3 regions of the Quatrionicoccus australiensis genome follow, and region 3 is predicted to be linked to each of the others. Evidence: predicted binding sites of a transcription regulator. Region 3 holds the regulator's gene; each other region holds the start of a gene.
What was found. The regulator sigma-54, encoded in region 3, starts transcription at its own class of promoters, with help from an activator protein. The targets are predictions, from matches to a motif close to TGGCACGCTTNCTGCTNA.
Positions count from the first base shown of each region.

Region 1: KI612_RS06490 (circularly permuted type 2 ATP-grasp protein) is a predicted target of sigma-54. The motif match lies at 7,833-7,850, and genes of this name have one in related genera.
Region 2: KI612_RS19815 (pilin) is a predicted target of sigma-54. The motif match lies at 8,043-8,060, and genes of this name have one in related genera.

Region 1 is NZ_CP075188.1:1,335,634-1,346,303, reverse strand. Features, by position in the region: gene KI612_RS06510 (transglutaminase family protein) at 1-3,117, opposite strand, end outside; gene KI612_RS06505 (aminotransferase class V-fold PLP-dependent enzyme) at 3,272-4,399, opposite strand; gene KI612_RS06500 (alpha-E domain-containing protein) at 5,245-6,192, opposite strand; gene KI612_RS06495 (alpha-E domain-containing protein) at 6,186-6,380, opposite strand; gene KI612_RS06490 (circularly permuted type 2 ATP-grasp protein) at 6,384-7,796, opposite strand; gene KI612_RS06485 (acetyl-CoA C-acyltransferase family protein) at 8,001-9,182, opposite strand; gene KI612_RS06480 (CobD/CbiB family protein) at 9,206-10,129, opposite strand; gene KI612_RS06475 (CoA pyrophosphatase) at 10,193-10,670, opposite strand, start outside.
Region 2 is NZ_CP075188.1:819,465-830,134, forward strand. Features, by position in the region: gene KI612_RS04040 (Stp1/IreP family PP2C-type Ser/Thr phosphatase) at 1-174, shown strand, start outside; gene KI612_RS04045 (FHA domain-containing protein) at 190-885, shown strand; gene KI612_RS04050 (CHASE2 domain-containing protein) at 905-3,115, shown strand; gene KI612_RS04055 (3',5'-cyclic-nucleotide phosphodiesterase) at 3,118-3,885, shown strand; gene KI612_RS04060 (GspE/PulE family protein) at 3,970-6,294, shown strand; gene KI612_RS04065 (HD domain-containing phosphohydrolase) at 6,304-7,890, shown strand; gene KI612_RS19815 (pilin) at 8,109-8,522, shown strand; gene KI612_RS04080 (glycosyltransferase family 9 protein) at 8,645-10,198, shown strand; gene KI612_RS04085 (hypothetical protein) at 10,195-10,512, shown strand; gene KI612_RS04090 (glycosyltransferase family 2 protein) at 10,593-10,670, shown strand, end outside.
Region 3 is NZ_CP075188.1:4,110,999-4,121,668, reverse strand. Features, by position in the region: gene recA (recombinase RecA) at 1-745, shown strand, start outside; gene recX (recombination regulator RecX) at 738-1,181, shown strand; gene lptB (LPS export ABC transporter ATP-binding protein) at 1,178-1,915, shown strand; gene KI612_RS19520 (RNA polymerase factor sigma-54) at 1,944-3,410, shown strand; gene hpf (ribosome hibernation-promoting factor, HPF/YfiA family) at 3,425-3,748, shown strand; gene ptsN (PTS IIA-like nitrogen regulatory protein PtsN) at 3,800-4,249, shown strand; gene hprK (HPr(Ser) kinase/phosphatase) at 4,259-5,194, shown strand; gene KI612_RS19500 (hypothetical protein) at 5,243-5,503, shown strand; gene KI612_RS19495 (adenylate/guanylate cyclase domain-containing protein) at 5,555-6,439, opposite strand; gene ttcA (tRNA 2-thiocytidine(32) synthetase TtcA) at 6,503-7,366, opposite strand; gene KI612_RS19485 (class I SAM-dependent methyltransferase) at 7,556-8,725, shown strand; gene KI612_RS19480 (YjfB family protein) at 8,829-9,020, shown strand; gene KI612_RS19475 (alpha/beta hydrolase) at 9,010-9,801, opposite strand; gene KI612_RS19980 (DUF2905 domain-containing protein) at 9,877-10,074, shown strand; gene KI612_RS19465 (multifunctional CCA addition/repair protein) at 10,054-10,670, opposite strand, start outside.

The DNA.
Region 1 (10,670 bases), 1.4 Mb from region 3:
ATGCAGGCAGGAAGCCGGCTGCCAGGCACGGTAACGCACGCCGGCAACGAATTCGCCGTTGATGCCGGTATTCTGCAGCGGGACAGGCACGCCGTTGCAGGTCAGCACATAACGATCCGGCGCCATGCCCTTGACCTTGACCTGGACGCGCTCAACCGAGGAATCGACGTAGCGCACCGTGGTCCCGGCGCCGCCCTCCTCGCCCATGACATGCCAGGGTTCCAGCGCGTGGCGCAATTCGAACTCGATGCCCTTGACGGCGAAATCGCCGTACTTCGGGAAACGGAATTCGAAATGCGGTGCGAACCATTCTGCCTTGAACGGGTAGCCCGCCTCGGTCATTTCCTGCATGACGTCCTTGAAGTCCTGCTCGGCATAGAAAGGCAGCATGAAGCGGTCGTGCAGCTCGGTACCCCAGCGCGCCAGACGGGCCGGCTCGTAGGGCTGCTCCCAGAAGCGCGCAATCATGGCGCGCAGCAGCAGTTGCTGGGCAAGCGACATGCGCGCATGCGGCGGCATTTCGAAGGCGCGCAGCTCGAGCAGGCCGAGGCGCCCGGTCGGGCCGTCCGGCGAATAGAGCTTGTCGATGCAGAACTCGGAACGGTGCGTATTGCCGGTCACGTCGGTAAGCAAGTTGCGCAGGATACGGTCGACCAGCCAGGGCGGCACCGAGTTTGCGTGCATTCCGCCCGGCTGCGGGATCTGCTTGAAGGCAATTTCCAGCTCATAGAGCGAGTCGTTGCGCGCTTCATCGACACGCGGCGCCTGGCTAGTCGGGCCGATGAACAGGCCGGAGAACAGGTAGGACAGGCTGGGATGATTGTGCCAGTAGGCGATCAGGCTCTTCAGCAAATCCGGGCGGCGCAGGAAGGGCGAGTCGTTCGGCGTCGCACCGCCGAGCACGAAGTGATTGCCACCACCCGTGCCGGTGTGGCGGCCGTCGACCATGAATTTCTCGGTGGTCAGGCGGGTCAGGTGCGCCGCATCGTAGAGATGCGTCGTCTGCTCGACCAGTTGATCCCAGCTCTTGGCCGGGTGAATATTGACTTCGATGACGCCGGGGTCGGGCGTCACACGGAAATGCGTCAGGCGCGGATCGGACGGCGGCTCGTAGCCTTCCATGATCACCGGCAGGTTCATTTCCTCAGCGGTCGACTCGACGGCAGCAACGATTTCCAGGTAATCGTCGAGCTTCTCGGTCGGCGGCATGAAGATGTAGAGCTTGCCGTCGCGCGGCTCGGCGCACATCGCGAGGCGCGTGATCCAGGCGGCGGATTCCTTGAAGCCGGGACGAGTATCGCTCGGCTTTTCCCAGGCGCGGCCCTTGCCATGCACTTCGGCAAAGCCGGCAGCCGAACTGCTGCGCCTGTCCTGCATCTGCGGCCCGCGGGCGGCACGTGCCGCATTGACTCGCTCGCGCAGTTCGGCGTGCGTCGCCAAGGGATCGGTCGCCATTTCGGCATCCGGCACATTGACGTAGGGGTAATCGCTTTGTGCCGTCCACGGCTGCGAGTCGATCGGCAGGCGGTAACCCATGGCCGAATCGCCGGGGAACAGGTAACAGCGTTCGGCACGCAGGAACCACGGCCCGGTCTGCCACTGGTCGGCGAGGTTCTTCATGATCGGCAGCGTGTAGCCGATGGTATGCGTCATGCCCTGGGTGAATACCTTCATCAGGCGTTCGCGCTCCAGTGCGTCGTCGACACGCGAATCGAAGGGATCGACATTGCCCGGCAGGCGGCGCTCGCGCCACATGTAGTAATAGACGTCCTCGAAGGCCGGGAAGACATGCTCGCCGGTGACACCAAGACGCTCGGCAACGCGACGCAGGAAGTGGCCGGCCTGCTCGGCGGTAACGCCGTAATTGATACTTTCATTGGCATACAACGCCGGCGAATTCCAGATCGGCTCGCCATCCTTGCGCCAGAAGCAGTTCAGAGACCAGCGCGGGAGTTGTTCGCCGGGATACCACTTGCCCTGGCCGAAATGCATCAGGCCGTTCGGCGCGTATTTCTCGCGCAGACGATGGAACAGGTCGGCGGCGAAAATGCGCTTGGTCGGACCGAGGGCGGCGGTATTCCATTCGGCGCCATCCGGATCGTCGACCGCGACGAAGGTCGGCTCGCCGCCCTGGGTCAGGCGAACGTCAAGTTCCTGCAGCGTGCCGTCGATCTTGTGACCGAGGCTTTCGATTTCCAGCCACTGTTCGTCGCTGTAGGGCTTGGTGACGCGCGGTGCCTCCCAGAAGCGGGTAACGCCCATGTGGTGACTGAATTCGGTTTCGCACTTGTCGATACCGCCACTGATCGGCGCCGCCGACGAGGGTTCCGGCGTGCAGGCAAGCGGGATATGGCCCTCCCCGGCGAACAGGCCAGAGGTCGGATCGAGGCCGATCCAGCCGGCGCCCGGCAGATACACCTCGGTCCACGCGTGCAGATCGGTGAAATCCTTTTCCGGACCAGACGGGCCGTCCAGCGATTTGACGTCAGCGGTCAACTGGATCAGGTAGCCGGAAACGAAACGTGCCGCCAGCCCCAGGTGACGCAGCACCTGCACCAGCAGCCAGGCGGAGTCGCGGCAGGAGCCGGAACGCTTGGTCAGCGTTTCCTCCGGCGTCTGGACGCCGGGTTCCATGCGGATGGTGTAGCCGATGTCGCGCTGTACCTGGGCATTGATCGCGACCAGGAAATCGACGCTGCGCAGCGGTTCGCGCGAAATGCCGGCCACGTACTTGTCAAACTCGGGGCCGTAGTTAACCTTGTACAGATAAGGCGCCAGTTCGTGGCGCTCGCCGGCCTCGTAGGCGAAAGGAATCTTCTCGGCGTGCGGCTCGAGGAAGAAGTCGAAAGGATTGATCACCGACATCTCGGCGACCAGGTCGACCTCGACACGGAATTCGCGGGTCTTCTCCGGGAAGACCAGGCGAGCCAGGTAATTGCCCTGCGGATCCTGCTGCCAGTTGATGAAGTGCTTTTCCGGCCCGACCTTCAGCGAATAGGAGAGGATGCGTGTCCGCGAATGCGGGCAGGGGCGCAGGCGAATGACCTGCGGCCCGAGATTGATCAGGCGATCGTAGGAGTAATGAGTGACGTGATTTAGTGCAACGTGAATGGACACGGGCTTGCTCCGGGCAAATAGACTGATAGCTTAAAAGCAAGACATGAACCAGCTTGTAAGCCATTGATTATTGGCAATGCGCCGAGCCAGAGGCACCAAGCCAAGGCCTGGTTCAACCTGGTGCGCACCAGGCCGGTGCGCACCTCTTGTCGCATTATTTTACTTGCACCAATGCGTCAGCCAGATGACGCAGCGTACGCTCGATGTTGTGCAGTTTATCCAGCCCGAACAGGCCAACCCGGAACGTCCGGTAATCGGCCGGTTCGTCACATTGCAGCGGCACGCCAGCCGCCGTCTGCAGACCGAGACCGACGAATTTCTTGCCGGTCTGGATATCCGGATCGCTGGTATAGCTGACCACCACGCCCGGCGCGCCGAAGCCCTCGGCCGCGACGCTGGGGAAACCCTGGCTGGCGAGCAGCGCCCGCACCTGATCGCCCAGCGCCTGCTGCTCTGCCATGATGCGATCGAAACCGTAGGCTTCCATTTCCAGCATCACTTCATGCAGGCGCGCGATGCCGTCGGTCGGCATCGTTGCGTGATAAGCGTGCGCACCGCCCTCGTAGGTTTCCATGATCTGCAGCCACTTTTTCAGGTCGCAGGCAAAACTGGTACTGGTCGTCGTCTCGATTGCCGCGCGCGCCCGCTCGCCCAGCATCACCAGCGCGCAGCACGGCGAGGCGCTCCAGCCCTTCTGCGGCGCGCTGATCAGCACATCGACGCCGGTTACTTGCATATCGACCCAGATTGCGCCGGAAGCGATGCAGTCGAGCACGAACAAGCCGCCCACGGCATGTACCGCTTCGGCCACCGCCTGGATATACGCGGTCGGCAGGATGATGCCGGATGCCGTCTCGACATGCGGCGCGAAAACCACGGCCGGCTTCTCGCGCAAAATGGCCGCCACCACGACGTCGACCGCTGGCGGCGCAAACGGCGCCTGGCTTCCCTCGCCCTGGCGTTGCGCCTTGAGCACGACTGCCTCGGAAGGAATCCGGCCCATCTCGAAAATCTGCGTCCAGCGGAAGCTGAACCAGCCATTGCGAATCACCAGTACCTTCTTGTCGGTCGCAAACTGGCGGGCCACCGCCTCCATGCCGAAGGTACCGCTGCCCGGCACGATGGCCACCGAATGCGCGCCATAGACCTGCTTGAGTATCCGCGACACATCGCGCATCGTGCCCTGGAAGGATTGCGACATATGGTTCAGGGCGCGGTCGGTATAGACCACGGAATATTCGAGCAGGCCGTCGGGGTCGACGGCGGGCAGCAGACGGGACATGGGGTGGCTCCTGAGGGTGTTTTTGTTGATCCGGGAGGATAACGCCGAAGGGGGCTTTCGGGCTATTCCGGTGCGCGGCAAATGTGGGTTCTGGTTTGATTGGCGGCTGGTTTCCGCTCGGCGGGGTGTCCGTCTCGCTTACGGAAGATGCTGTGCTTGTTTTACGTGCGGGTTCCGCCCTTGCGGGGCGTCTCACTTTCTTTTGCTTCGCCAAAAGAAAGTAAGCAAAGAAAAGGCGACCCCAGGCTACGCGGTCGGCTGCGCCGACTCCCCTGCGCTACTCGCTGCTGGCGGGGGCTGCGGAACTCGGGGCTACGCCCCTCAGACAGTCCTCGCCCTTTATCCGCCATCAGCTCCGTTGCTCGGCGCTCCACATGGGGACCCGGAAAAGCGTCGCCGCCGAACCGCTCAAAATGGTTTTGGCCGTTTTCCAGCGGTCGACCGCTAAAAAACACCTTTTTTGTTTTTTCCAGGGCAGAGCCGTTGTTCCGAGACGCCTTTCGGGTCCCCCTGAGAGGCGCTGAGCAACGCAGGACGGCCGGGGGCATTCGGCTTGCGTCTGTCTGAGCCGCAGGCGAGTTTAGCAAGCCGCCCGGACGACCGAGTAGCGCAAGGAACCGGGCAACGCCCGGCGCCGACCCGGGGGTCGCCTTTTCTTTGGCTACTTTCTTTTGGCGAAGCAAAAGAAAGTACGCCCGCCCGCAAGGCGGAAAGCAACGGTTCAACACGCGATGCTGCCCGCTCGCAAGGCGGAAACATCACGCCAAACAACGAAATACCCAATTACGGAGGACGACACTCCAGCCACGACCCGAAACCCGATCGTGGCTGGAGAAAAACCAACCTTAAGCCGCCTCCGCCATCGGCGCCAAAAAGTCCTTGCTGATCCCATCCCCCAGCATATAGATGTGATCCATGAAGTCAGTCAGCCACTCATGCAAACCCTGCTCGAGAATATCCTCGACCCGCGCGTAATGCAGCTTGGCATGCAGCAAACCGGCCTGACGCTGGGTTTCGCCGGAATGGCTGTTGGCGATCAGATCGAGATTCTTGACCACGCCGTTCATGCAGAAATGCAGCGAACGCGGCATGTCGTCGCGCAGGATCAACAACTCGGCAACCCGTTCCGGTGTGATGGCATCGCGGTAAACCTTGCGATAAACCTCGAAGGCCGATACCGAACGCAGCAAGGCGCCCCACTGATAGAAGTCGGTCGCACCCTCGTCACCGTGCGGGCGCAGGACGTGATATTTGACGTCGAGAATGCGTGCCGTGTTGTCCGCCCGCTCAAGCAGCGTGCCGAGGCGAATGAAGTGATACGCCTTGTCCTGCAACAGCGTGCCCAGCGTCGTGCCACGCGACAGCGAGGAGCGCATCTTGACCCACTCGAAGAACTCGCTGATCCCGGCGTTCAAAAGTTGCTCGAAGCTTTTTTCACGCGCTTCCAGCCAGGTCGAATTGAGGGTTTCCCACATTTCCGTGGTGATCGTGCCACGCACGGCGTGGGCATTCTCACGCGCCATGCGCAGGCAGCTGTGAATGGAGGCGAAGTTGTCGGCATCGCTGACCATGAAACGCAGGACGTTCTCGGCAGTGATTTCCGAATATTTCTTGGCATAGGCCGCCTCAAGGCTGTTCAGGGCGATGATGGCGTTCCAGTTCTGGTTGGCGGCATCAAGCGATTGCGGCACCAGGGACATCTGCCAGGTAACGTCGAGCAGACGGGCGAGGTTTTCGGCCCGCTCGATGTAGCGGGACATCCAGAACAAATGATCGGCGGTACGGCTCAACATGTTGTTTCTCCTTGAACGGCAGGCCGCAAACCTCCGGCTTTGGCTGCGCCAAAGCCACCCGGTTTTAGCTCCGGCGTAACATTCGCTTCGCTCATGTGAGCCTGCGCTGAAGCCCGGCAAGCCAGGCCTTCGGCCCGCTCGATATAGCGGGACATCCAGAAAAGGTGATCGGCAGTACGACTCAGCATGACTTAATCCTCCAGAACCCAGGTGTCTTTGGTACCGCCGCCCTGCGACGAATTGACGACCAGCGAGCCCTTGGTCAGGGCAACACGGGTCAGGCCGCCTGGCACCATGTTGACGCACTTGCCCGAAGACAGCACGAAGGGGCGCAGATCAAGGTGACGCGGCGCGATGCCTTCCTCGACAAAAGTCGGGCAGTTGGACAAGGCGAGCGTCGGCTGGGCGATATAGCCCTCCGGCTTGGCAATCAGCAGTTGCCGGAAATGCTCGATCTGCTCCTTCGTCGAAGCCGGTCCGACCAGCATGCCGTAACCACCGGCCCCATGCACTTCCTTGACCACCAGCTCCGGCAGATGGTCAAGAACGTATTTCAGATCGTCCGGCTTGCGGCACATGTAGGTCGGCACGTTGTTGAGCTTCGGCTCTTCGCCGAGGTAGAAACGGATCATGTCCGGCACGTACGGGTAGATCGACTTGTCGTCGGCAACACCGGTACCGATTGCATTGGCCAGGGTCACGTTGCCGGCCTGGTAGGCCTTGAGGATGCCAGGCACGCCCAGCGTCGATTCGGCGCGGAAAACCTTGGGATCCATGTAGTCGTCGTCGATCCGACGATAGATCACATCGACGCGCTGCGGCCCCTGCGTCGTCTGCATGTAGACCACTTCGTCCTTGACGAAGAGATCACGCCCTTCGACCAGTTCGACACCCATCTGCTGGGCGAGGAAGGTATGTTCGAAATAGGCGCTGTTATAGGCGCCCGGCGTCATCACAACCACGGTCGGATTGCTGACGCCCTGCGGCGCGACGGCGCGCAGTTTTTCCAGCAGCATGTCCGGGTAGTGCTGCACCGGCGCCACCTTGTGTTTGGCAAACAACTCGGGGAAGAGGCGCATCATCATCTTGCGGTCTTCGAGCATGTAGGAAACACCGGACGGTACGCGCAGATTGTCTTCCAGCACGTAGAACTCGCCCGCTCCGGCACGCACGATATCGACGCCGGCGATATGGGCGTAGACGCCACCCGGCACATCGACACCCTGCATGATCGGGCGATACTGGGCATTGTTGAGAATCTGCTCGGCCGGAATCTTGCCAGCCTTGAGAATTTCCTGATCGTGGTAGATGTCGTGCAGGAACATGTTCAGCGCCGTGACACGCTGACGCAGGCCAGCCTGCAGCGCTAGCCACTCAGCCGAGGGAATGATGCGCGGAATGATGTCGAAGGGAATCAGACGCTCCTTGCCTGCCTCTTCGCCATACACCGCGAAGGTGATGCCAACCCGATGGAAAGCCAGGTCCGCTTCAGCCCGCTTGCGCGCGATGCGCTCCGCCGGTGTCGCCTTGAGCCATTGATCGTAACCCTGGTAGTGAGCACGGACGCCGTCGTTGGCGTCCATCATTTCGTTATAGAAGTTCATATTGGACTCGTCGCTGAGGATGCTCTCGAAAGTAATTCAGCAGATTCCATGCCACTGTCCAAAACATCACGAAATCAGTGAATTAGAAATCAACAGAACAGGGCCGCGCCCTACGGTGGTGCATCTGTATTTCAAAGTGGTGCAAATAAAAAACCCGCCGGATTGCTCCGGCGGGTTTTCTGTACAACGGAAAGACCGAAGCGATCAGGCGCGTTCGAAGATGACGGCAATACCTTGACCACCACCGATACACATCGTGACCAGCGCATACTTGCCGCCGACACGTTCCAGTTCATACAGGGCCTTGGTCGCGATGAAAGCACCAGAGCAGCCGACCGGGTGGCCGAGAGCGATGGCACCGCCATTCGGATTGGTCTTGACCGGATCGAGACCGAGCAGCTTGGAAACAGACAGAGCCTGGGCAGCAAACGCTTCGTTGGACTCGATGACATCCATCTGATCCAGCGTCAGGCCGGCCTTCTTCAGGGCCAGCTTGGTGGCCGGAACCGGACCTTCGCCCATGACATCATTCGGCACACCGGCAACGGCATAACCGGCGATACGGGCACGTGCCTTGTGACCATTCTTGGCGGCGACGTCAGCAGCAGCCAGCACGAAGAAGGCTGCGCCGTCGTTGATGCCGGAGGCGTTACCAGCGGTGACCGTGCCGTCCTTCTTGAAAGCCGGCTTCATCTTGGCCAGCGATTCCAGCGTGGTACCGGCCTTGACGTATTCGTCGGTATCGAACACCACTTCGCCCTTGCGGGTCTGCTTGACGATGGGCACGATTTGCGACTTGAAATGGCCGGCTTCAATCGCTGCAGCGGCACGACGCTGCGATTCGACAGCGAAGGCATCCTGCTCTTCACGGGTAATGCCATGCTTGGCAGCCAGGTTCTCGGCCGTGATACCCATGTGGCCAACGCCGAACGGATCGGTCAGGACGGCAACCATGGAATCGATGGCCTTGGTATCACCCATGCGGGCGCCCGAACGCAATGCCGGCAGCAGGTAGGCAGCCTTGGACATGACTTCGACACCGCCACCGATACCGTAGTCGGCATCACCCAGCATCAGGTTCTGGGCAGTGGTCACAATGCCCTGCAGGCCGGAGGCACACAGGCGGGAAACCTGCATGGCGACGGAATCCATCGACAGGCCGGCTTGAATCGAAGCAACGCGGGAAACATAAGCGTAGCGGGAATCGGTCGGCATCGTGGTGCCGACGGTAACGTAGTTGATTGCCTGCGGATCGACACCGGAGCGGGCAATCGCTTCCTTCATGACGATGCCGGCCAGTTCGGTGCTTTCGAAATCAGCAAGGGAACCACCAAAGGCGCCAATCGGCGAACGGACTGCGCTAAGAACGACGACTTCTCTGCTCATAAACATCTCCTTGTAAGAATCATTCAGCCTGCCAGACTGGCAAGCCCCAACAAAAACAGCAACACAATCCACATGACCGTGGCCCGCCAGACGAGCCCCACGGCACTCTGCATGAAATCGACATCCGCCGGATCACCGGTTCCCAGCGCGGCACGATCCGTCACCAGGCCATCATCGAGCACCGGCATCCCGAGTTGAACCCCCAGGGCCCCGGCGCCACTGGCCAGCACGATCCCCTGATCACGCTCCGGCCATTGGTCCGCCTGCGTCCGCCAGCAATAAACCGCATCTTCAAAATCACCGACGATGGCGAAGACGGCAGCCGTAGCACGCAATGGCAGCCAGTCGATAATACCGAAAACCTGGCGGGAAAACGCGAAGAACACATTATGCTCAGTCACATTACGGTTGTGCCATCGCTCGGCAATCACTGCCGACATCCGGTAAAGAACAGCACCACACGGCCCCGGCAACAAGACAAACCAGAGCAACACGGCAAATACGTGGCGGTGCGAAGCAAGCAGCGCCTGCTCTATCGACAGCCGGGCAATATCTTCCGACCCCAGGTCACTGACCGAACGCCCCAGCCATTCACCAAGCAGCGCACGGGCCTGGGTCAAATCCCCCTGGCGCAATGCCAGCTGGATTTCGGTGTAATGATGGCTGAACTGACGAAAACCCATGGTCAGATACAGCACGACAACATTGAATGCCCAGGCCAACAGGGGATTCAACGAATAAAGCAGGCCGTAAAGCACGGCCACCATACCAACCGGCAGCAACACGGCGAGACACCAGGCGATGACGCCATGACGATACTCGCCCGCATTGAAGCGGGACTCGATGAAATCCGCCCAGGCCGAAAGAGGGGCAACCACCACGCGGCGGTAAGAGAGGGGTTGTAGCTGCTCGATGAGAAAAACAGCAATCAGCGAGAAAAGACTCATGGGGCAGAGATTTCGCCGTAATCGGCTTGTTTTCTTATGCTAAAGCACCACCATACCACAAGCTCAGGCGGGATGCAGACCAAGACGGGCAGTCAGCGAACGAATCATGCCAGCCGTCGCCCCCCAGATAAAATAGTCGCCATAAGGCATGGCGAAAAAATGCCGCATGGCACCCCGATAATGCAGCGAATGTTCCTTGTGATTCAGCGGATTCAGCAGGAAATCCAGCGGCACCTCGAAAGCCTCAGCGACTTCGAAAGGATCAACGCTCAATTCAAAGGGCGGTTGCACCAATCCGACCACAGGCGTCACCCTGAAACCGGTGCCGGTTCGGTACTCCGGCAGAAAGCCGAGAATCTCGATGTGCTGACGCGCCAGCCCGATCTCCTCTTCCGTTTCTCGCAAGGCGGTATCAACCGGTGTCAGATCCTCATTCTCGACCCGGCCACCGGGAAAACTGATCTGGCCACCATGGTCGCGCAAATGGGCTGTACGCTGGGTGAGCAGAACGGTAGGCCCGGTTTCACGCAGCACGATCGGG
Region 2 (10,670 bases), 880 kb from region 3:
GCCAATGTCCTGCTGGCGCTGGGTGGCGATTTGTCGCTGGCGGCCGAGGAGCTGATCGAGCTGGCCAACGGCAATGGCGGGCGGGATAATATTTCGGTAATTCTGGTACGGGTGCACAGCAGTTTTGCCGTACCGCGAGGCTGGTGGCAAAAGCTGCTGGCCCGGTTCAAATGAGATGAGGCTGGCAACATGGCAAAAATGATCCTTTCAATGGACGGTCTGGTACTGAAGGAAATTCAGCTCGACAAGGAGCGCCTGACCATCGGTCGCAAGCCGCACAACGACATCCAGATCGACAATCTCGCCATCTCCGGCGAGCACGCGGCGATTGTCACCATCCTCAATGACTCCTTTCTTGAGGACATGAACAGTACCAACGGGACGCTGGTCAATGGCCAGCCGATCAAGAAGCACTTCCTGCGCAACAACGATGTCGTCGAACTGGGCAAGTACAAGCTCAAGTACATGGCCGATCTCAGCGATGCCGCGGCCACCATCGACGAGCATGAAAAGGCTGCCGCGCCGCGTGCCACGCCGCTGCGTCCGGAGGACATGCAACTGGTCGAGAGCGCCACGCGCAGCAATATCGGAACGCGCAGCAATGTGGCTGGCGTTGCCGTCGCCTCGGCTGCCGTGCAATTGCTCAGTGGTGCCAACATCGGCAAGGAGCTGGAACTCACCAAGACCCTGACCACGCTCGGCAAGCCCGGGCTGCAGGTGGCGGTGATCGCCAAGCGGCCGAACGGGTTCTTCATCACCCATGTGGAAGGGACGCAATTTCCCATCGTCAATGGCGAGGTCCTCGACGCCCAGGCCTATCAGCTCAAGGATCACGATGTCATCGAGATCGCCGGCATCAAGATGGAATTTTTCCTGAAGACCTGATGCCCGGCGCGCCGCTGTCATGAAAAAACATCTCGTTCGTTTCGTGCTCGGCGCGCTCTGCATGCTGGTACTGCTCGGTCATGCCGGGCGTGCCTGGCAGATTCCCTTCGTTTCGGCGCTCGATGCCTATCTCTACGATGTCCGCCTGCGGTTGACCATGCCGCGCACGGTCGATGAACGCATCATCATCGTCGACGTCGATGAGAAGAGTCTGGCCGAAGTCGGGCGCTGGCCCTGGGGGCGCAATACGCTGGCCGAGCTGGTGCGGCGCCTGACCGACGACTACAAGGTTGCGGTAATCGGTTTCGACGTTGTGTTTGCCGAGCCGGACGAGAGTTCCGGGCTCAAGGTGCTGGAGAACATCGGTCGCCAGCAGCTGAAAAACGAGCCGAGCTATCAGCGTGCCTTGCAGGATCTGCGCTCGACGCTGGATTATGACCGCCTGTTTGCCGATACCCTGCGTGGTCGACCGGTGGTGCTGGGCTATTATTTTTCCAGTCTGGACAACGCCCAGCGCAATGGTGCCCTGCCGGCGCCGGTCTTTGCGCCGGGTACCTTTGCCGGGCGGCGGATTCCCTTTGTTTCATGGTCCGGTTACGGTGCCAACCTGCCGGCCTTGCAGGCGGCGGCCAGCAGTGCCGGGCATTTCAATCCGCTGGTCGATTTCGACGGCAATTCGCGGCGTGTCCCGCTGATCGTCGAATACCAGGGCGCCTATTACGAGGCGCTGTCCCTTGCCGTCGTGCGTACCTTGCTTGGCCATGGCGAACTCCGCCCCGGCTTTCCCGATGCCGAATCGGCGATCGAATGGCTGGAGGTCGATTCGCCGCGTGGCTCGTTGCGCATTCCGGTCGACGAGCATGTTTCGGCGCTGATTCCCTATCGCGGCTACGAGCGCAGTTTTCCCTATATCTCGGCGGTCGACGTGCTGCGCGGCCGGGTTTCTGCCGAGCAGCTGGCCGGACGCATCGTGCTGGTCGGGACAACGGCGCCGGGCCTGATGGATTTGCGGTCGACGCCGGTGGGGGCGACTTTTCCCGGAGTCGAGGTGCATGCCAACCTGATCGCCGGCATGCTTGAAGGCAGCATCAAGGACAAGCCGGGCTTCGTCCTTGCCATCGACGTCATCCAGTTGCTGCTGTTCGGCGGCATGCTGGTCATGTTGCTGCCCTTGCTCTCGCCTTTCCGCGCAACGCTGCTGGCCGTGGCGACGCTGTCGGCCATGCTCGGCATCAACATGCTCCTGTGGTCGTCGGCGAATCTGGTCATGCCGCTCGCGGCGGGCGTGCTGTCGGTGCTGCTTCTCTACGGTCTCAACATGTCCTGGGGCTATTTCGTCGAATCGCGGACCAAGCGGCAATTTGCCGACTTGTTCGGGCAGTACGTGCCGCCGGAACTGGTCGACGAGATGGCGAAAAACCCCGAGAGTTACAGCATGGAAGGGCAGAACGAGGAACTGACCGTGCTTTTCTCGGATATCCGCAGCTTTACCAGCATGTCCGAGGGGATGGAGCCGAAGGAACTGGCGCGGCTGATGAATGAATATTTCGGGGCGATGACCGAAGTGATCCGGCAGCAGCGCGGCACGCTCGATAAATACATCGGCGACGCCATCATGGCGTTCTGGGGCGCGCCGGTGAATGATCCGGAAAATGCCCGCCACGCGGTGTTGACCGCCCTGGGCATGCGGCAGCGCCTGCGCGAACTTGCCGAACCGTTCAAGGCGCGTGGCTGGCCGGCGCTGCAGGCCGGCATCGGGATCAACACCGGAACAATGACGGTCGGCGACATGGGCTCACCGGTCCGCAAGGCGTATACGGTGATGGGCGATGCGGTCAATCTCGCGTCGCGTCTCGAAGGCATCACCAAGGAATACGGTGTCGACATCGTGGTCGGTGAGGAAACACGGCGCCAGGTCGATGACATCACCTTCCGCGAACTTGACCGGGTACGCGTCAAGGGCAAGGACGCACCGGTCGCGATTTACGAGCCGCTTGGCCTGAGCGCCGAATTGCCGGCCGCCAGCCGCGATGAGCTGGCCTTGTGGCAGCATGCGCTGAGCCGTTACCGGGCGCAGGACTGGGATCAGGCCGAACTGCAATTGTGCATTTTGCGTGAGCGTTTTCCGGCATGCCGTCTGTACGAACTGTACATCGAGCGGATTGCCTATCTGCGGGCGCATCCGCCAGGTGAAAGTTGGGATGGGGTAACCGTCTTCCAGGTGAAATAGCGATGAAACTCAGAGTCCTTGGCTGTAGCGGTGGCATCGGCGGGCAGCACCTGCGGACAACTTCGCTGCTCGTCGATCACGACATCCTGATCGATGCCGGGACCGGTGCCGCAGACCTGTCGATCGCCGAACTGGCCGCCATCGACCATGTTTTCCTGACCCACAGCCATCTCGACCACATTGCCGCCTTGCCGCTGCTGATCGATACCGTGGCCGACCGGCGCGAGAAGCCGCTGACCGTTTATGCCTCTGCCGCCGTGTTGACCGTTCTGCAGAAGCACATCTTCAACTGGGCAATCTGGCCTGACTTCACCGAAATTCCGGATGCCGAGCATCCGGTCATGCGCTACCAGAGCATCGCACTGGCCGAGACCGTGAGTATCGATGGTCGTCGCATCACTGCCTTGCCAGTCGAACACACGGTGCCGGCAGTCGGCTATTGCCTCGACTCCGGTGCCGGCAGCCTGGTTTTCTCCGGCGATACCGGCATCTGTCCTGACTTCTGGCGGGCGGTCAACCGGATAGACAAGCTCAAATACCTGATCATCGAATGCGCCTTCTCCAATCGGGAGGAAGGACTGGCCCGGCGATCGCAGCATCTTTGTCCGAGCCTGCTGGCGGCAGAGTTGCAGAGCCTGGAGCGCGCCTGTGAAATCCACATCACGCACCTGAAACCGGGGCAGATCGAACTGACCATGGCAGAGATCGAGGCCGGTCTCGCCGATTATCAGCCGCGCATGCTGCAGAACAATCAAGTCTTCGAGTTTTGAAATGCTGCTGAATGGTGCCCAACCAGCTTGCCCGGTCTCGCCGCAACGCTTGTCTGTCCGGTCGACTGGATAATTGGAGAAGAAATGACTGATGTCGCCAGCCGCCTGCTGTTTCTGAAAAAATTGCAGGCCGTGACCAACCGGGTGCATGCGACGAGCAATATCGACCAGATCATGCTCGAGTTGTCGCAGGATATCTGTGATCTGTTCGATGCGGACCGCCTGACCATCTACGCGCTGGGCGATGATCGCCAGACCATCGTTTCCAAGGTCAAGACCGGGCTCAATTCCTTCAAGGACATTCGCCTGCCGCTGACCGAGCAAAGCATTGCCGGCTATGTTGCGCTGAATCGTCGGTCGGTGAATATCCGCGATGTTTATGACACAGCCGAACTGCAGCGAATCAGTCCGCAAATCCGCTTCCTGCAGGAGGTCGACCGGCGCACCGGCTATCGCTCGAAGCAGATGCTGGTGGTGCCCATTCTCGATGCAAGCGACGAGTTGCTGGGGGTTCTGCAACTGATCAACCAGCGTCAGGATCAGCCGTTTTCCGAATTTCAGGAAGAAGAGGCGGCCGATCTTGCCAAGACCCTGGCCATCGCCTTCACCCTGCGCCGGAAATCGGCCTTTGTCGTGCGTTCGCGCTATGACCACCTGATTGCCGACGGCGTGATCTCGGCCGGCGAAATGGACGGTGCCTTGCACAGCGCCCGGCACAGCGGCATTGATCTCGAAGAGCTTCTGATGCGTGAATTCGAAGTCAAGCCAGCGACGATCGGGGCAGCGCTGGGCAAGTATTTTGATGTCGGCTACGAGCCATTTCGCGCGGATCGCATCAAGCCGGTCGATCTGCTGCGCAACATCAAGCGCGATTACGTCGATGCCAATGCCTGGCTGCCGCTCGAAGAGACGGCGGAAGGCGTGGTCGTGATGACGCCCGATCCGGAAAGCCTGCGCAGTTCGCGCATGGTGAACAACGTTTTTCCCAAGGCACGCATCGTTTACCGGGTGACTACCCGCAGCGAGTTCGGTGCAACGGTCGACCAGTTTTTTGGTGCCATTTCCGAAATGGGCACGGTCGATGACCTGCTTTCCGGCATGGGTGAGCCGGATGAAGTGGCCGAAGCCGGTGACGAGGCATCGGCTGCCGCCGACAACGAACTGGTGCGCCTGGTCAACCGGATCATCGTCGAGGCCTACCAGCAGGGCGCTTCCGATATTCACATCGAACCGCGACCGGGCAAGGAAAAGACCATGGTCCGCTTCCGCAAGGACGGTTCGCTGGTCAATTACATCGAAGTGCCGGCTTCCTATCGCTCCGCCCTGGTGACGCGCCTGAAGATCATGTGCGACCTCGATATCTCGGAGAAGCGCAAGCCGCAGGACGGCAAGATCAAGTTCAAGAAATACGGACCGCTCGACATCGAGTTGCGCGTCGCAACCATCCCGACCGCGGGTGGTGTCGAGGATGTGGTGATGCGCATCCTGGCGGCCGGCGAGCCGATCAAGCTGGACCAGCTTGGCTTGTCGCCGCGCAATCACGAGAACCTGATCAAGTGCATCGAGAAGCCCTACGGCCTGTTTTTCGTCTGCGGTCCGACCGGTTCCGGCAAGACAACGACGCTGCATTCGGTGCTTGGCTACCTGAACCGTCCGGAAACCAAGATCTGGACGGCCGAAGATCCGGTTGAAATCACCCAGAAGGGCCTGCGCCAGGTGCAGGTGAACAAGAAGGCAGGTCTCGATTTTGCGACCGTGATGAAGGCCTTCCTGCGCGCCGATCCGGACATCATCATGGTCGGTGAAATGCGCGATCCGGAAACCACCGGCATCGGCATCGAGGCCTCGCTGACCGGCCACCTCGTTTTTGCGACGCTGCACACCAACTCGGCGCCGGAATCGATCATTCGTCTGCTCGACATGGGTATGGACCCGTTCAACTTTTCCGATGCGCTGCTCGGCATTCTTGCCCAGCGTCTCGGCAAGCGCCTGTGCAAGGACTGCAAGGAAGCCTATCAGCCAGCACCTGAGGAGATTGAGGCCTTGTTGCACGAGTATTGCGCCGAGCTGACGCAAACCGAAGCCTGGAAAAAAGATCCGCAGGGATCGCTGGCGGCGATCCGGCAGGAGTGGCAGAGTCGCTACGCCAAGGATGGACAGTTCACGCTTTATCGCGCCTGTGGTTGCCCGGCATGCAGCGATACCGGCTATCGGGGGCGCGTCGGTCTGCACGAATTGCTGGTCGGTACCGATGCTGCCAAGAAGCTGATCCAGGAAAAGGCGCGGGTGGCCGATATTCTCGCCTGCGCCTTGAACGAAGGCATGCGTACCCTGAAAATGGATGGCATCGACAAGATCATGCAGGGCATCACCGATATCAAGCAGGTCAGAGCGGTGTGCATCAAATAGGAGCCGAGCATGGAAACCCTCGATGATCTTTTTCACCGTCTTGAACAGCTCAATGACATCGGTGCTTCGCTTTCCAATGAGCGCAACCTGAACCGGCTGCTCGAAAAAATCCTGCTTGCTGCCAAGACCATTACCCGGGCTGATGGCGGCACGCTCTATCTGGTTTCCGAGGACAGGCAGCGCCTGCATTTCGAGATCGTGCGCACCGACTCGCTGGCGATTGCCTTCGGTGGCAGCGACGCGCCGCCGACTTCGGGCAAGTTTCCCGATCTGGCGCTGTATCGGGAAGACGGCTCGGCGAACGACAGCATGGTGGCGGTCCACGCCGCAATTAATGGCAAAACGGTCAATATTGCCGATGCCTACAGCGAAGCCGGCTTCGATTTCTCCGGTACGCGCAAGTTCGACGAGCGGACCGGCTATCGCTCACAGTCCTTCCTGACCGTGCCGATGCAGAACCACGAAGGCGAAATCATCGGTGTCCTGCAACTGATCAATGCGCTCAGTCCGCAAACCGGTGGCGTCGTCGAATTTTCCCAGGCGGATCAACGCCTTGCCGAGTCGCTCGCCTCGCAGGCGGCGATCGCATTGACCAACCGGCAGCTTGTGCAGCAACTGGAAGGCTTGTTCGAATCCTTCATCAAGCTGATCAATCTGGCGATTGACGAAAAGTCGCCCTATACCGGCGGTCATTGCCAGCGCGTGCCGGAACTGACCATGCTGCTCGCCGAGGCGGTCAATGCGACCAGCGAAGGTCCGCTCGCCGACTTCCACCTGACCGACAAGGATAGCTACGAACTGCGCATCGCCGCCCTGCTGCATGATTGCGGCAAGATCACGACGCCGGTGCATGTCGTCGACAAGGCCACCAAGCTGCAAACCATCTTCGACCGCATTCATCTGGTCGATACGCGTTTTGAAGTCCTCAAGCGCGATGCCGAAATCGCCGCGCTGAATGAAATCATCGCTGGCGCCGATGCGGAACAGGTCCGGGAAAAACTCGCGGCAAACCATGCGACGCTGAATGCCGAGCGCGAATTCCTGCGTTTTGCCAACATGGGCAGCGAGCGCATGCGCGATGAGGATATTGCACGCGTTCGTGCCATCGCGCAGAACTATCACTGGCGCAATGAGCAGGGCGAAGAGGTGCCCTTTCTGAGCGACAACGAACTGGAAAATCTCAGCATCCGGGCTGGGACATTGACCGCCGGCGAGCGCGAAATCATCAATCACCACATCGTCGCCACCATCCGCATGCTGGAACAACTGCCCTGGCCGAAGCACCTGAAAAATGTACCGGAATACGCCGGCGGCCACCACGAGCGCATGGATGGCAAAGGCTACCCGAAAGGCCTCACGCGCGAAGAAATGAGCTGGCAGGCCCGCATGATGGGCATTTCCGATATTTTTGAAGCGTTGACCGCGAAGGACCGGCCGTACAAGGAAGGCATGAAGCTATCGCAAGCCCTGGCGATCCTGGAAAGTTTCAGAAACAACGGCCATATCGATCCGGACTTGCATGCGGTTTTCTGCAAGGAAGATGTTTATCGGAAATATGCAGCGGGTTTCATGGCGGAGAAGCAGATTGATTGCTGATACAGGGGTGCCGAGAAACGAAGTTAAGGTGACGGTTTTTGTCACATGCTTTCTGTCTGGTGCCGTGATCGGTGCCAGGCTGTACCGGGTAAACCCATGATAATCAGATAGGTATTTACTGGTTAGATTGGTTTTGTTGTTCGTTTTTTTGTTGGCCTGGTTCGTGCTTTTACTGTGGCAGCGGTTTTCCGCTCTTTTCGCGAAAAAAGGAGATTCAAATGAAACAGATTCAAAAGGGTTTTACCCTGATCGAACTGATGATCGTTGTTGCGATCATCGGTATTCTGGCTGCTGTTGCGTTGCCGGCTTATCAGGATTACACCAAGAAGGCCAAGGTTTCCGAAATTGTTCTGGCTGCAAGTAGCGGTCGGACCTGTGTGTCGGAAATTGCCCAGTCCAGTTCTTCCATTTCGTTTTCGTCCTGCGGTACTACCAAGACGAGCAAATATGTGACTGGCGTTGGCGTTGCAGATACGACAGGGATCATTACAACGGGCGGTACGGTTGATGGTGTCACCATCAGTGTCACATTGACCCCGACGCCGACTTTGTCGGCAAGTCAGCGTGATATCGGTACTTGGTCTTGCGTTGGAACTCCGACCAGCTTGATGCCGGGCTCCTGCCGCGGCTAATATTGTTTGAGCCTATTCTGGCCACCCCGATTTAGGGGTGGCTTTCGTTTTTTTGGGTGCTCTAAATGTGGCTACGATGGTTGAGGTCTGTGTTCGTTGGGCCTGTCGCTCCTACAAGGGCCGTGGGCAAGGCCTCCTGCGGTTTGCCAGTGGAGATTCTGTCTTTTTTCGGGCCGGGCAAAGCGGAAGCTTTCAAGGAGTCAATCAAGAAAGATTTTGAAACCACGAAGGACTGCCAGCCGTATGTCGATAGGTTGATTTGTGAAGCTCGCCGTGTTGGTTGGAGCGAGGGCGAAATTGAAAAAATTCAGATCTACGGGGATTACTTTTCCGATAAGACGGCGGCGGCTTACCAGAGAATCGTTGCCAAGGGATTTCACGAAACCGATTTTGATCTGTTTATCATTGCCTGCATGGCCTTGTATCTGAATGATGATTTTGAACCAGCCTATGCCTTGCTCAAGACTCGCTCCATTGATGATCCTGAGTTCCTGAAACACCCCGATTTCTTGGGGTTTGCTGGCTACATCGCGCTTTCTGCCGGTGCAGGGGTCGAAAATTCATTGCGCTATTTCGATCGAGCGTTGGAAGAGGGAACAATATCGAACTCGTTTCTCGCGAATGCCTATCCAGTATATTTTGAGGCAGGTCGGCATCAGGTTGTTGCCGACCTGTGTCGTTGCATTCATGAAAGTTATTCGCATGACCCTCAAGTGCTTTTTGCTCTGGCTTGTGTTGAGCTGGCAAGGGGGTTTTATCCCGAGGGCTTCCGGTTGGCTGAGGAACGCTACAATCATCCTGATGCAACCCAGTTCATTAACGGAGATTTGTTTGATAAGCCCCGCTGGCAAGGCGAACATTTAGCTGGAAAAAGCTTGCTGGTACATGCCGAGCAGGGGCTTGGTGACTTGGTGATGTGTGCCCGATATTTGCCTTTGCTGACTGATATGGGGGTGAAAGTCGTACTTGAGTGTAACGAAGTGGCAATTCCCCTATTGGCGCCAAACTTTCCCGAAGTAGAACTGTTGCCTGTCCATCGAAAAACGGCAGCAGGTATTGGCTTTGACTATTGGGTCGGAGCTATGAGCCTTCCCCATCTGCTGAATTCGACGGCCGATTCTATTCCCGGGAAAAAATCCTACCTTCAGTGCCCTGTCGAGCATATGCAACACTGGCATGAGCGCCTTCTATCTCATGGCCTTGATAACAAGGCTCGTATTGGTGTTGCTTGGTCTGGAAATCCAAGGCATCGAGCAGACCGAAGGCGATCGATAAGTTTCGATATATTGCGTCAATATATCGATTCACAGAGAAGCGCAGTTTTTTTCTCGCTGCAGACTGATGTGCCGGAAAGTTGCCCTGATAATTTGACGAATTTTTCTGATGAACTGATAACCTTGGCCGATACGGCTGCATTGATCATGGAAATGGACCTTGTCATTACGGTGGATACCTCAGTAGTGCATATTGCTGGTGCACTCGGGAAGCCGGTCTGGTTGCTCTTGCCTTACCGCTACGATTGGCGCTGGGGGCTTGAAGGAGAGAACAATGCTTGGTATGACTCCGTGCATGTATTGAGGCAACCAGTTTTTGAAAACTGGACGGCTCTCCTTGATGACGTGTTTAATTGCCGCCTGCCGCAGTATCTTGGTACGATTTCGAGGAATAACGCATGAGTCTATTGGATTGGCTACTGCCGCAAAGTGATGCCTTGTTGGCCAACGAACTGGCGGAGAAAATTGCTCGCCATTTTCCGCCAACGAGTGAGGCCAAGCTGGCCAAGCTGGGTGGGCGGCGGAGACTGGAGTCGGTATTGCAAACAGTAATGGATGACCTTGATACCCAACGGTTACCGACGAAAATTGGGTGGTTCCGTAAAGCACGCCTCGGGAATGTTTTTCGTTGGCGTCTGGTTGATCTTGGCTACTCCAGTGGCTTTGTTGAAGCGTTGACAGAGGGATTGATCACCCACCTGGCTACCCATAAGTAACCTATGTAGTGAGTGTGGCAATGTCTAGAGTATCGGTAGTAATTCCTCTCTATAACGATCATTTGCGAATTGAAAGAGCCATGTGCAGTGCCTTGGATCAGATGCATCTGAAAGAGGTGATTGTGGTAGACGATTGCTCCAGCGATGCTTCTGTTGCG
Region 3 (10,670 bases):
CGAACACGCGCTCGATCCGCAATATGCCCAGAAGCTCGGCGTCAATGTCGGTGACCTGCTGATCTCGCAGCCGGATACCGGCGAACAGGCCCTCGAAATTTCCGACATGCTGGTCCGTTCCGGCTCGGTCGACATCATCGTCATCGACTCGGTCGCGGCGCTGACGCCGCGTGCCGAAATCGAAGGCGAAATGGGCGACCAGATGGTCGGCCTGCACGCCCGCCTGATGAGCCAGGCACTGCGCAAGCTGACCGCCAACATCAAGAAGACCAACACCTTGGTCATCTTCATCAACCAGATCCGCATGAAGATCGGCGTCATGTTCGGTTCGCCGGAAACGACGACCGGCGGCAATGCGCTCAAGTTCTACGCTTCCGTGCGCCTCGACATCCGCCGCATCGGCTCGATCAAGAAGGGCGACGAGGTCATCGGCAGCGAAACCAAGGTCAAGGTCGTCAAGAACAAGGTGTCGCCGCCCTTCCGCGAAGCCATTTTCGACATCCTGTACGGCGAAGGCATTTCCCGCCACGGCGAAATCGTCGAACTCGGGGTTGCCCACAAGCTGGTCGAGAAATCCGGCGCCTGGTATTCCTACAAGGGCGAAAAGATCGGTCAGGGCAAGGACAATTCCCGCGAATTCCTCAAGGCCAACCCGGAAATCGCTGCCGAGATCGAGGCGGGCATCCGCGAAGCGGCCAGCACCAATGTCATCAAGCCGGTCAAGGCAGCCAAGGTTGATGGCTGATCCCTCTGCTGCGCTGCGGGTTGCCGCGCTTCGACTCCTCACCCGGCGCGATCACAGCCGGGCGGAGTTGAAGGCCAAGCTCGCCGCGCAGGCGGAGTCGGAAGAACAGCTCGAAGCCGTGCTCGAACGCCTGCAGGCCGAGCGCCTGCTGTCCGATTCGCGTTACGCCAGTCAGCGCGTCGTCGCCCGTGCCGGGCGCTACGGCAATGCGCGGCTGAAGCAGGAACTGCGGCAATGCGGCATCGGTGATGACGACATTGCCGATGCCTTGCCCGAGGCCGGCGATGAAGCCGAGCGTTGCAAGGCGGTATGGGCGAGAAAATTCCGCGAGTTGCCGCAATCGGCAGCCGAGCGGGCCAAACAGATGCGTTTTTTGCAATATCGCGGTTTTTCCGGCGACGCGATTCGCCGTGTCATGCGCGGAGCCGATGAATGAGCGATGTCAAAGTGTCCACCCTGAGTGCCCACAACCTCAAGAAGCGCTACAAGTCGCGGACGGTGGTCGAGGATGTTTCCTTTGATGTCAAAAGCGGCGAGGTCGTCGGCCTGCTCGGCCCGAACGGGGCCGGCAAGACCACCTGTTTCTACATGATTGTCGGCTTGGTCGCGGCTGATGGCGGCGAGGTCTATATCGACGATGTCCGCCTCACCCACCTGCCGATGCACAGCCGGGCCCGCCTCGGCCTGTCCTACCTGCCGCAGGAAGCCTCGGTCTTCCGCAAGCTCAATGTCGAAGAGAACATCCGTGCCGTGCTCGAGCTGCTCAAGCTGCCGGCGCAGGAACTCGACGACCGCCTCGAAGGCCTGCTCAGCGAACTGCACATCGGGCATGTCCGGCACGTCAATGCGGCCGCCCTCTCCGGTGGTGAGCGCCGCCGCGTCGAAATCGCCCGCGCCCTGGCCACCAACCCGCGCTTCATCCTGCTCGACGAGCCGTTTGCCGGTGTCGATCCGATTGCTGTACTGGAGATCCAGAAGATCATCCGCTTCCTCAAGGAGCGCGGCATCGGTGTCCTGATTACCGACCATAATGTGCGCGAAACGCTCGGTATCTGCGATCACGCCTATATTATTAACGCCGGACGCGTTCTCGCGTCTGGACGGCCGGACGAAATCGTTGATAATGAAAGCGTCCGCAAGGTTTATCTCGGCGAGCATTTCAAGCTCTGACCGTTAGGCTGCACCCCAACCCGAACCGATGAAGCCAGCTCTCCAACTAAAACTATCCCAGCATCTGGCACTGACGCCTCAGTTGCAGCAGTCGATCAAGCTATTGCAGTTGTCGACGGTCGAGATGCAGCAGGAAATCGAGCGTTACCTGCTGGAAAATCCGATGCTGGAGCGCGAGGACGAGGCCGGTACGGAATCCTTTGGGGCGGCGCAGCAATTCGATTCACCGGCCAACGAAACGACGCGCAGCGAACCGACTGAAGAGCGCGAACGTGATCCGCGCGAGGAACGCGAGCAGGAAGTGCCGAGCGCACCTTCCGAAGTCGATGATGATCGCTGGGCTTCCGATGCCGGGACCTTTACCGGTGCCGGGCGTGATGAAGACGACGACAGCGATTCACGCGACATCCATTCGGCCGCCACCAGCCTGCGCGAACATCTCGGCTGGCAGCTGGGCATGACCCAGCTCAGCGAACGCGATCGCAGCCTGGTCCGTTTCCTGATCGAAGCGCTGGACGATGACGGCTATCTCTCGGCCACGCTTGAGGAGCTGTGGGAAACCCTGCCGCCGGAATACGAGATCGAGCTCGAAGAGCTGGAAATCGCCCTGCACCACATCCAGCATTTCGATCCGACCGGGATCGGCGCGCGCAGCCCCAGCGAATGCCTGGCGCTGCAATTGAAAGCGATGCCGGCCGACGAAGTACAGGCGCTTGCCCTGGCGATCGTCGAGAAGCATCTGGAACTGCTCGCGGCGCGCGATTTTGCCAAAATTCGCCGGTTGACCGCCTGTGACGACGATGAACTGAAGGCGGCACAATCCCTGATCGTCAGCCTCAATCCGCGGCCGGGGGCGCGTTTCTCGCAGACCGAGGCGCGCTACATCACGCCGGACGTAATGGTCAGGAAGCTCAAGGGCAAATGGACCGCCTACATCAATCCGGATGCCTACCCGCGCCTGCGCATCAACCGTCTGTATGCCGAGATTCTGTCGAGACAGCGGCGCGGCAATGGCAACCTGACCGGCCAGTTGCAGGAAGCACGCTGGCTGATCAAGAACGTGCAGCAGCGTTTCGAGACCATCCACCGCGTGACGCAGGCCATTGTCGATCGTCAGCGCCAGTTTTTCGAACATGGTGAAGTCGCCATGCGGCCGTTGGTCCTGCGCGAAATCGCCGATATTCTCGGTTTGCACGAGTCGACCGTCTCGCGCGTCACCAGCCAGAAATACATGGCGACGCCGCGCGGCATCTTTGAATTGAAATACTTTTTCGGCAGTCATGTGTCCACCGATACCGGTGGTGCCTGTTCTGCCACCGCCATTCGCGCCCTGATCAAGCAATTGATCAGTGCCGAGGATGGCAAGAAGCCCTTGTCGGATAGTCAATTATCCGAAATACTAGGCCAGCAGGGAATTGTTGTAGCCCGACGCACGGTAGCCAAATATCGCGAGTCACTCAACATCCCGCCGGTCAATTTACGCAAGACCCTGTAGAGAGAGGAGAAAAAATGAATCTGCAGATCGCTGGTCACCACATCGAAGTAACCCCGGCATTGCGCGAATACGTCGAGAACAAGCTCGATCCCGTCGTTCGCCATTTTGACAAAGTCACCGGTGTTAACGTGGTTCTGTCCGTAGAGAAGCTCAAGCAGAAGGCTGAAGTGACGTTGCATGTGCCGGGCAAGGACATTCACGTTGAAGAGAACGGCGATGACCTCTACGCCGCCATCGATGCGCTGTTTGACAAGCTGGACCGTCAGGTTCAGAAGTACAAGCAAAAGGTCCAGGATCACCATCGCGGTGACAAGCCTGTACACCACATGGCTGACTAATAGCCGACCGGCCGCGGCACTTGTGCTGCGGCCCTGGTTTTCAAATCCCCTATGAACAACCCCCTAACGAATATTCTGCCGGCTTCGCAGGTTCTTCTCGACCTTGATGCCAGCAGCAAAAAACGGGTGTTCGAACAGGCCGGCATGCTTTTCGAGAGTCATCTCGGACTCGCTCGCTCGGTTATTTTCGACAGTCTGTTCGCCCGTGAAAAACTCGGCTCGACCGGCCTCGGTCAGGGCATTGCCATTCCGCATGGCCGTATCAAGGGTCTCAAACAGGCTTCCGGCGCTTTCATGCGCCTGACGACTCCGGTGCCCTTCGATTCCCCGGATGGCCGGCCCGTCAATCTGCTCTTCGTCCTGCTGGTTCCCGAACAGGCAACCGAGCAGCATTTGCAGATTCTTTCCGAACTCGCCCAGCGTTTTTCCGATCGCACCTTCCGTGAAGCCCTGCTGGCGGCACCGGATGCGGCCGCGATCGTGACCCTTTTCCAGTCCTGACGTTCAGCCGTGCGCCACATCAGCCTGGTCCAGCTCTATGAGGACAACCGCGACAAGCTGTTGCTCAACTGGGTAGCCGGCCAGCAAAGCGATTGCATGATCGAGCTGAAGGCGGCAAACAACTATGGTGCCGATGTTGTCGGCCATATCAATGTCATCCACCCGGAGCGCCTGCAGGTCATGGGCCAGGCCGAGTATGACTGGGCCATGCGCATCGGCGAGCGCCGTTTCGGCCAGATGTTCCAGGATTTGCTGGAGGCGCAGTCGCCGGCCGTCATCGTTGCCGATGGTCTGACGCCGCCGCCGATGCTGGCGGAAGCTTGCCGTCAGTACAATACCCCCTTGATCCTGTCACCCAAGCCGTGCTCGGCGGTCATCGACTTGCTGCGCATCTACCTCTCGGCTCGACTGGCGGATACCGTCAATCTGCACGGTGTCTTCATGGATGTGCTGGGCATGGGCGTCCTGATTACCGGTGATTCCGGAGTCGGCAAATCCGAGCTGGCCCTTGAGCTGATTTCCCGCGGCCACGGTCTGGTTGCTGACGATGTGGTCGAAATGGCGCGTATCGCACCGACCACCATCGAAGGGCGCTGTCCGGGCATGCTGCGTGACTTTCTCGAGGTGCGCGGCCTTGGCTTGCTCAATATCCGGACCATTTTCGGCGAAACCGCATCGCGCCGGAAAATGAAGCTGAAACTGATTGTCCATCTGCAAAAGGCACTGGCTGGCAGCGATGCGCCGCGCTTGCCGCTCGATGCCCAGACCCAGGAAGTGCTTGGTGTTGCGGTACGCAAGGTGCTGATCCCGGTCGCGGCCGGACGCAATCTGGCGGTCCTCCTTGAAGCTGCTGTGCGCAATACCATCCTGCAATTGCGCGGTATCGACAGCATGCAGGATTTCATGGATCGTCAGCAGCGCATCATGCTTGACGATGACGCCTGAATCGCCGATAGTCTGCGAGCCTTTTCCCTACTGATTCAGGAGTCGTTAATGAAAAAATTGCTTAGCCTGCTTGCTCTCGTGATGGCCGCTTCTTCTGTTTACGCTGCAGATGATTGCGCTGCCCGCGCCGCGGAAAAGAAACTGGCTGGTGCTGCCAAGAACAGCTTTATGAAGAAGTGCCAAGCCGACGCCAAGGGGCCGGAAGTTACCGCCTGCGAATCGACTGCCAAGGAAAAGAAACTGGCCGGTGCCGCGCGTAACAGTTTTGTGAAGAAATGTGTGGCTGACGCCCAGGCTGGCGCCAAATAATAGCCGTTCCAGGCTGCCAGAGCAGGCCATCGAAAGATGGCCTGTTTTCGTTTACAGGTGTTCGAAAGTTGCCTGGTCCGCCTTGGGGTCCTTGATCGAGGCGCCAAAGCAGATAATGCCGCTGCCCTGCATCAGGATCTCGTGCTGGCGAACCAGCACTTCCTGCTGGCCGGCAAAATTGACAAAGGTACCGTTGGTACTGGTATCGACCAGATAGTAACCATTGTTGCGTTTTTCGATGCGGGCGTGCGCCCGCGAGGCCTTGCGATCCGAGATGTACAGCTTGCTGCCGGGATCGCGCCCCAAGGTAAGAACCCGCACCTTGTCATCGAGCAGATGGGCTTGGCCATGATAGCGGACGCAGAGACGGTCGACCGGCATGACGCTGAGCGAACTGAACTGGCCGGGCACCACGTTTGCGGACCAATCGATCTGAAAAATGTCGAGTTGCTCGCCATTCTCCTGAATGGTGCCCAGACTCGGCATCGGGCGGGTGTTGAGTGCACCGATCGGGCCGAGTTCGGTAATCAGTGCGGTACTGCCAAGGATCTGGTCACGTCGCGCCAGGCCGACCACGCGAGCCGCGGTGGTGATTACCTCGCCACTCAATTCGCCATCAGTTTCATTGACCAGCCCGGCGTGCAGACCGATGCGGATAGTCAGCTTCAGGCCGGAAACCGGTGGCAGATCGGCAATGCGCTGTTGCATGTCGATCGAGGCCTGGCAGGCATCCTCTGCCGATTCGAAGGCAGCCAGTACTTCATCGCCGACCACCTGGACGATGCGGCCGCGGCAGCTTTCGATCGAGCGGTTCATACGCTTGAGGCAACGTTCCACGGCGTGCATGGCTTCCGTGTCACCCAGACGTTCAAACAGGCGAGCGCTGCCCGATACGTCGGCAAACATGACAATCAATTTGCGTTGCTGAATGCTCATGGACTGCTCGCTGCCGCAAGATGTTGAAAACGCGATTATAAACGGATTGTTGCAATCCCGGCGCTATGCGCCAATCTGGATAGGAATGCTGCCGCTGATCGGCATTTCCGGGCTGTCGAAGACGATATCACCCTCCTCCACTGCCGTGTCCAGGGTCAGCCCCCGGAAGTCGAACAGATTGTTGTCGGCGAGATGCGAGGGCACAACGTTCTGCAGTGCTGTCATCACCGATTCGGTACGGCCCGGGAAGCGCTTGTCCCAGTCCTGCATCATCTCGCGGATTTTCTGGCGCTGCAGGTTTTCCTGCGAACCGCACAGATTGCACGGGATGATAGGAAACTCCATGCCGCGCGCGAACTTGGCAATGTCGTTCTCGGAACAATAGGCGAGCGGCCGGATGACGACGTGGGCGTGGTCGTCGGTTACCAGCTTGGGCGGCATTGCCTTCATCTTGCCGCCAAAGAGCAGGTTGAGGAACAGCGTGTGCACCATGTCGTCGCGGTGGTGACCGAGGGCGATCTTGTTGGCGCCGAGCTCCTTGGCGGTCTTGTAGATGATGCCGCGGCGCAGGCGCGAGCACAGCGAGCAGGTCGTCTTGCCTTCCGGGATCTTGTCCTTGACGATCGAGTAGGTGTCAGCCTCGACGATGCGGTGCTCGATGCCGAGCGATTCGAAATAGCGCGGCAGGATGTCGGCGGGAAAGCCTGGCTGTTTCTGATCGAGATTCATCGCGATCAGCCGGAATTTGATGGGAGCGCGCTGCTGCATGGCCATCAGCATGGCGAGCAGGGTATAGGAATCCTTGCCGCCGGAGACGCAGACCAGGATGGTGTCGCCGTCCTCGATCATGTTGTAGTCGCCGATAGCCTTGCCGGTCCGGCTTTCCAGGTATTTGCGCAGTTTGAGCAGGGTGTTCGATTGGGTCATGATGATCTTTGGCAGGCGGATGCTGCTGAATTTGCAGCGAAAGGCGGAGTTTACCCCGAGAAGGGCGGCAATTTCCTGTTGTGGTGGTTTGGCGCGCTATCCGGTGGTCAGTCGGTCGACGAAAATAAAGTGCCGGAATTCGGAAGCGGCCCGCTTTGCCGGATAAAATCCGCGTTTTTCGGAGTAGCCATGGACCTGCCTCTCCCGTCTTCCGACGCACAAGCACACAGCGAAAAACTGACCCGCGCGATCCAGCAGCAGATCGCTGCTGCCGGCGGCTGGCTGTCCTTCGCCGGCTTCATGGAAGCACTGCTTTATGCGCCGGGCCTTGGCTATTACACGGCAGGTGCGCACAAATTCGGCGCGGCCGGGGATTTCATCACGGCGCCCGGCATGACCGGCTTGTTCGGGCAGGCCCTGGCCCGCCAGGTTGCCCAGATCATGGCGCAATCGGCGCCTGTCGTTCTTGAGGTCGGGGCCGGCACCGGTCGCCTGGCTGCCGATCTGCTGCTTGAACTGGAGTGTCTGGAAGCCTTGCCGGCCAGTTATTGCATTCTCGACCTGTCGGCGGACCTGCGTCAGCGCCAGCAGGCGACCCTGGCGGCCGAGGCGCCACATCTGCTGGAACGTGTGCGCTGGCTCGATGCCCTGCCGGAAGATTTTTCCGGGGTGGTGGTTGCCAATGAGTTGCTTGATGCCATGCCGGCCGATCTCGTGGCCTGGCGCGAAAACGGCATTTTTGCGCGTGGCGTGGCTCTGGCGGCCAATGGTGAGTTCGTCTGGGAAGAACGACCGGCAACCGGTGAATTGCTTGCCGCCGCCCGCGAGATTGGCGAACAGTGCCAGTTGCCGCCCGGATTCGAGAGTGAAATCAGTCTCGCCTGTCGGGCCTGGGCGGCGGAATGGGGGCATCGCCTGCAACGCGGCGCCCTGCTGCTGATCGACTATGGCTTTCCGCGCCGCGAGTTCTATCACCAGCAACGGGCGCGCGGCACGCTGATGTGTCACTACCGCCATTTTGCGCACCCGGATCCGTTCTACTTGCCGGGGCTGCAGGACGTAACGGTACACGTCGATTTCACGGCCATTATTGCCGCGGCGCATGGCAACGGACTGGAGCTGCTCGGTTACACCAGCCAGGGACAGTTTCTGCTCAATTGCGGCATTCTCGATCGTCTGGCGGCCCTGCCCGCCGCCACGCCGGACTACATTCGCGCCGCGAGTGCGGTGAACAAGTTGCTGATGCCGCATGAGATGGGTGAACTGTTCAAGGTCATCGCGATCGGGCGTGGTCTGGACGAGCATTCGCCGGAACCACTCTGCGGCTTTGTCAGCGGTGACCAGAGCCGGCGTTTGTAGCCGGATTTGCTGAGCAATATTCGCGGTTTTGTATTTTTTGTTGCTTTCCCCGAATAGACAGCTAAACTGAAGACCTGATCCGGATCGTCGGGAAGGAAGAAACATGGATGTCTCCTCCGTAGGAACCCTGAGTAGTGCGCTGTCGCAAGCCCAGACGGGTGATGCTGTCAGCACGCTGGTGCTCAAGAAGGCAATGGATATTCAGGCGCAAAACGCCATGCAATTGCTGCAGGCGGTGCCGCAGATGCCGAACAACCCGCCTAACCTGGGCAACAGCATCGACGTCAAGGCGTGATGTCGTTCAGCCAGTCGCGCAACATGGCCGCAACCAGCGGCCATTCTTTTTCGTGGGTCACGGCGTGACCCATATTGCGGAAAATATGCACCGGTAAGCCATAGGTGTGCGCCGTTGCCTGTACCAGGAAGGCCGGCACCAGCACGTCGAGTTCGGCGCCCAGGATCAGCATCGGCGGGCGATGCATGGCGTGCAGGTTGGGCAGGTTGAACATCGACATGTCCCACAGCGCCCGGTGCGACTCGGGTTGCATGCGATCCAGCCAGGCAGCCAGCATGGTCGGGTCGATTTCGCCGGCAAACAGCGCTTCCTTGAGAATTTCCGTATCCGGGTAATTGCCGCTCATGATGCTGTTGATGTCCATGAACAGCTGCGGCTTCTGGAACATCAGGTGGAACTGGGCGGCGATCAGGCCTTGCGGCGGCACCGAACAGACCAGCGCTGCGCCAGGTACCTGATGGTGTTCGAGATACTTCTGGACGACGAAGCCGCCCATCGAATGACCGACCAGAACCGGCGGCGTGCCCAGCCAATTGACCACGGTATTGACGTCGGCGACGAAGTCGTTGATCGAGTGCCAGTCGATCTGGTCGATCCCGTTGCTGCCGCCATGGCCACGCAGCGACAGCGCGTAGCAGGGATAGCCGGCCTTGGCGAGGAAAGGCATGAAGGTTTCGGTCCACATCCAGCCGCCGGCAAAGGCGCCATGAACGAAGAGTACGGGCGGGCGATTCGTTTTTTTTGCGGGCAGGCAGGAGAAAACTTCCAGCCCTTCAATCATTTGAGTTTTTAGCATGGCAATCTGTGGGGTTGAAGCGTGTTTAAATGCGATTTTCACCCTGCGGTGCAAGGCTCAATGTTGAAGTGGATACTGACGCTGGTCGTCGCGATTTTTTTGCTCGGGATCATCACTCCCCATCTCGCGCGTTTCATCCGGTTCGGTCAGTTGCCCGGCGACTTCAGCTTCCGGTGGCGCGGTCGTCGCTACATGTTTCCACTGGCCACGACGATAATTTTTTCGGCTTTGCTCTGGTTAATTGCGAAAGTCATTTAGCTGCTCTTTGACGGCAGCAATGCGCGCCTGCTGGATTCGTTCCGGAATGCTCGACTTGTCGGCACAGGCGGCGGCAATTTTGCCCGCTTCGACGCGGTTGACCGCTGTGAGGGCGGAAAGCAGGCGGGCGGGACTGTCGTAAGGGCGATCTTCCCAGCCGAGGCGGCCGGTAAAGTCGCAAAGGCAGGTGTCGAGCAGTTGCCGGAAGCGTTCCGGCCGGCGCAGGGCGTCGGTCTTTTCCAGCAATGAAACCATGGTAGCCGGTTTCAGCTCGGCAGCCCGATGAATATTGCCGTGATGTCTGGCCATCAGCAGCGCCAGGTCGCGGCAATCGTTGGGAACCTTGAGGCGGGCACACAGTTGTTCACTGAGATCGACGCTGCGCGCTTCATGCCCGATGTGGCGGGGCAGGATGTCGGCCGGCGTGGTCGCCTTGCCGAGATCGTGGGTCAGACCGGCAAAGCGGACCGGTAACGGAAAACGGTGGCGGGCAGCCTGTTCCAGCACCATCATGGTGTGGATGCCGGTATCGATTTCCGGGTGGTAATCGGCGCGCTGCGGCACCCCGAACAATGCATCAAGCTCCGGCAACAGCC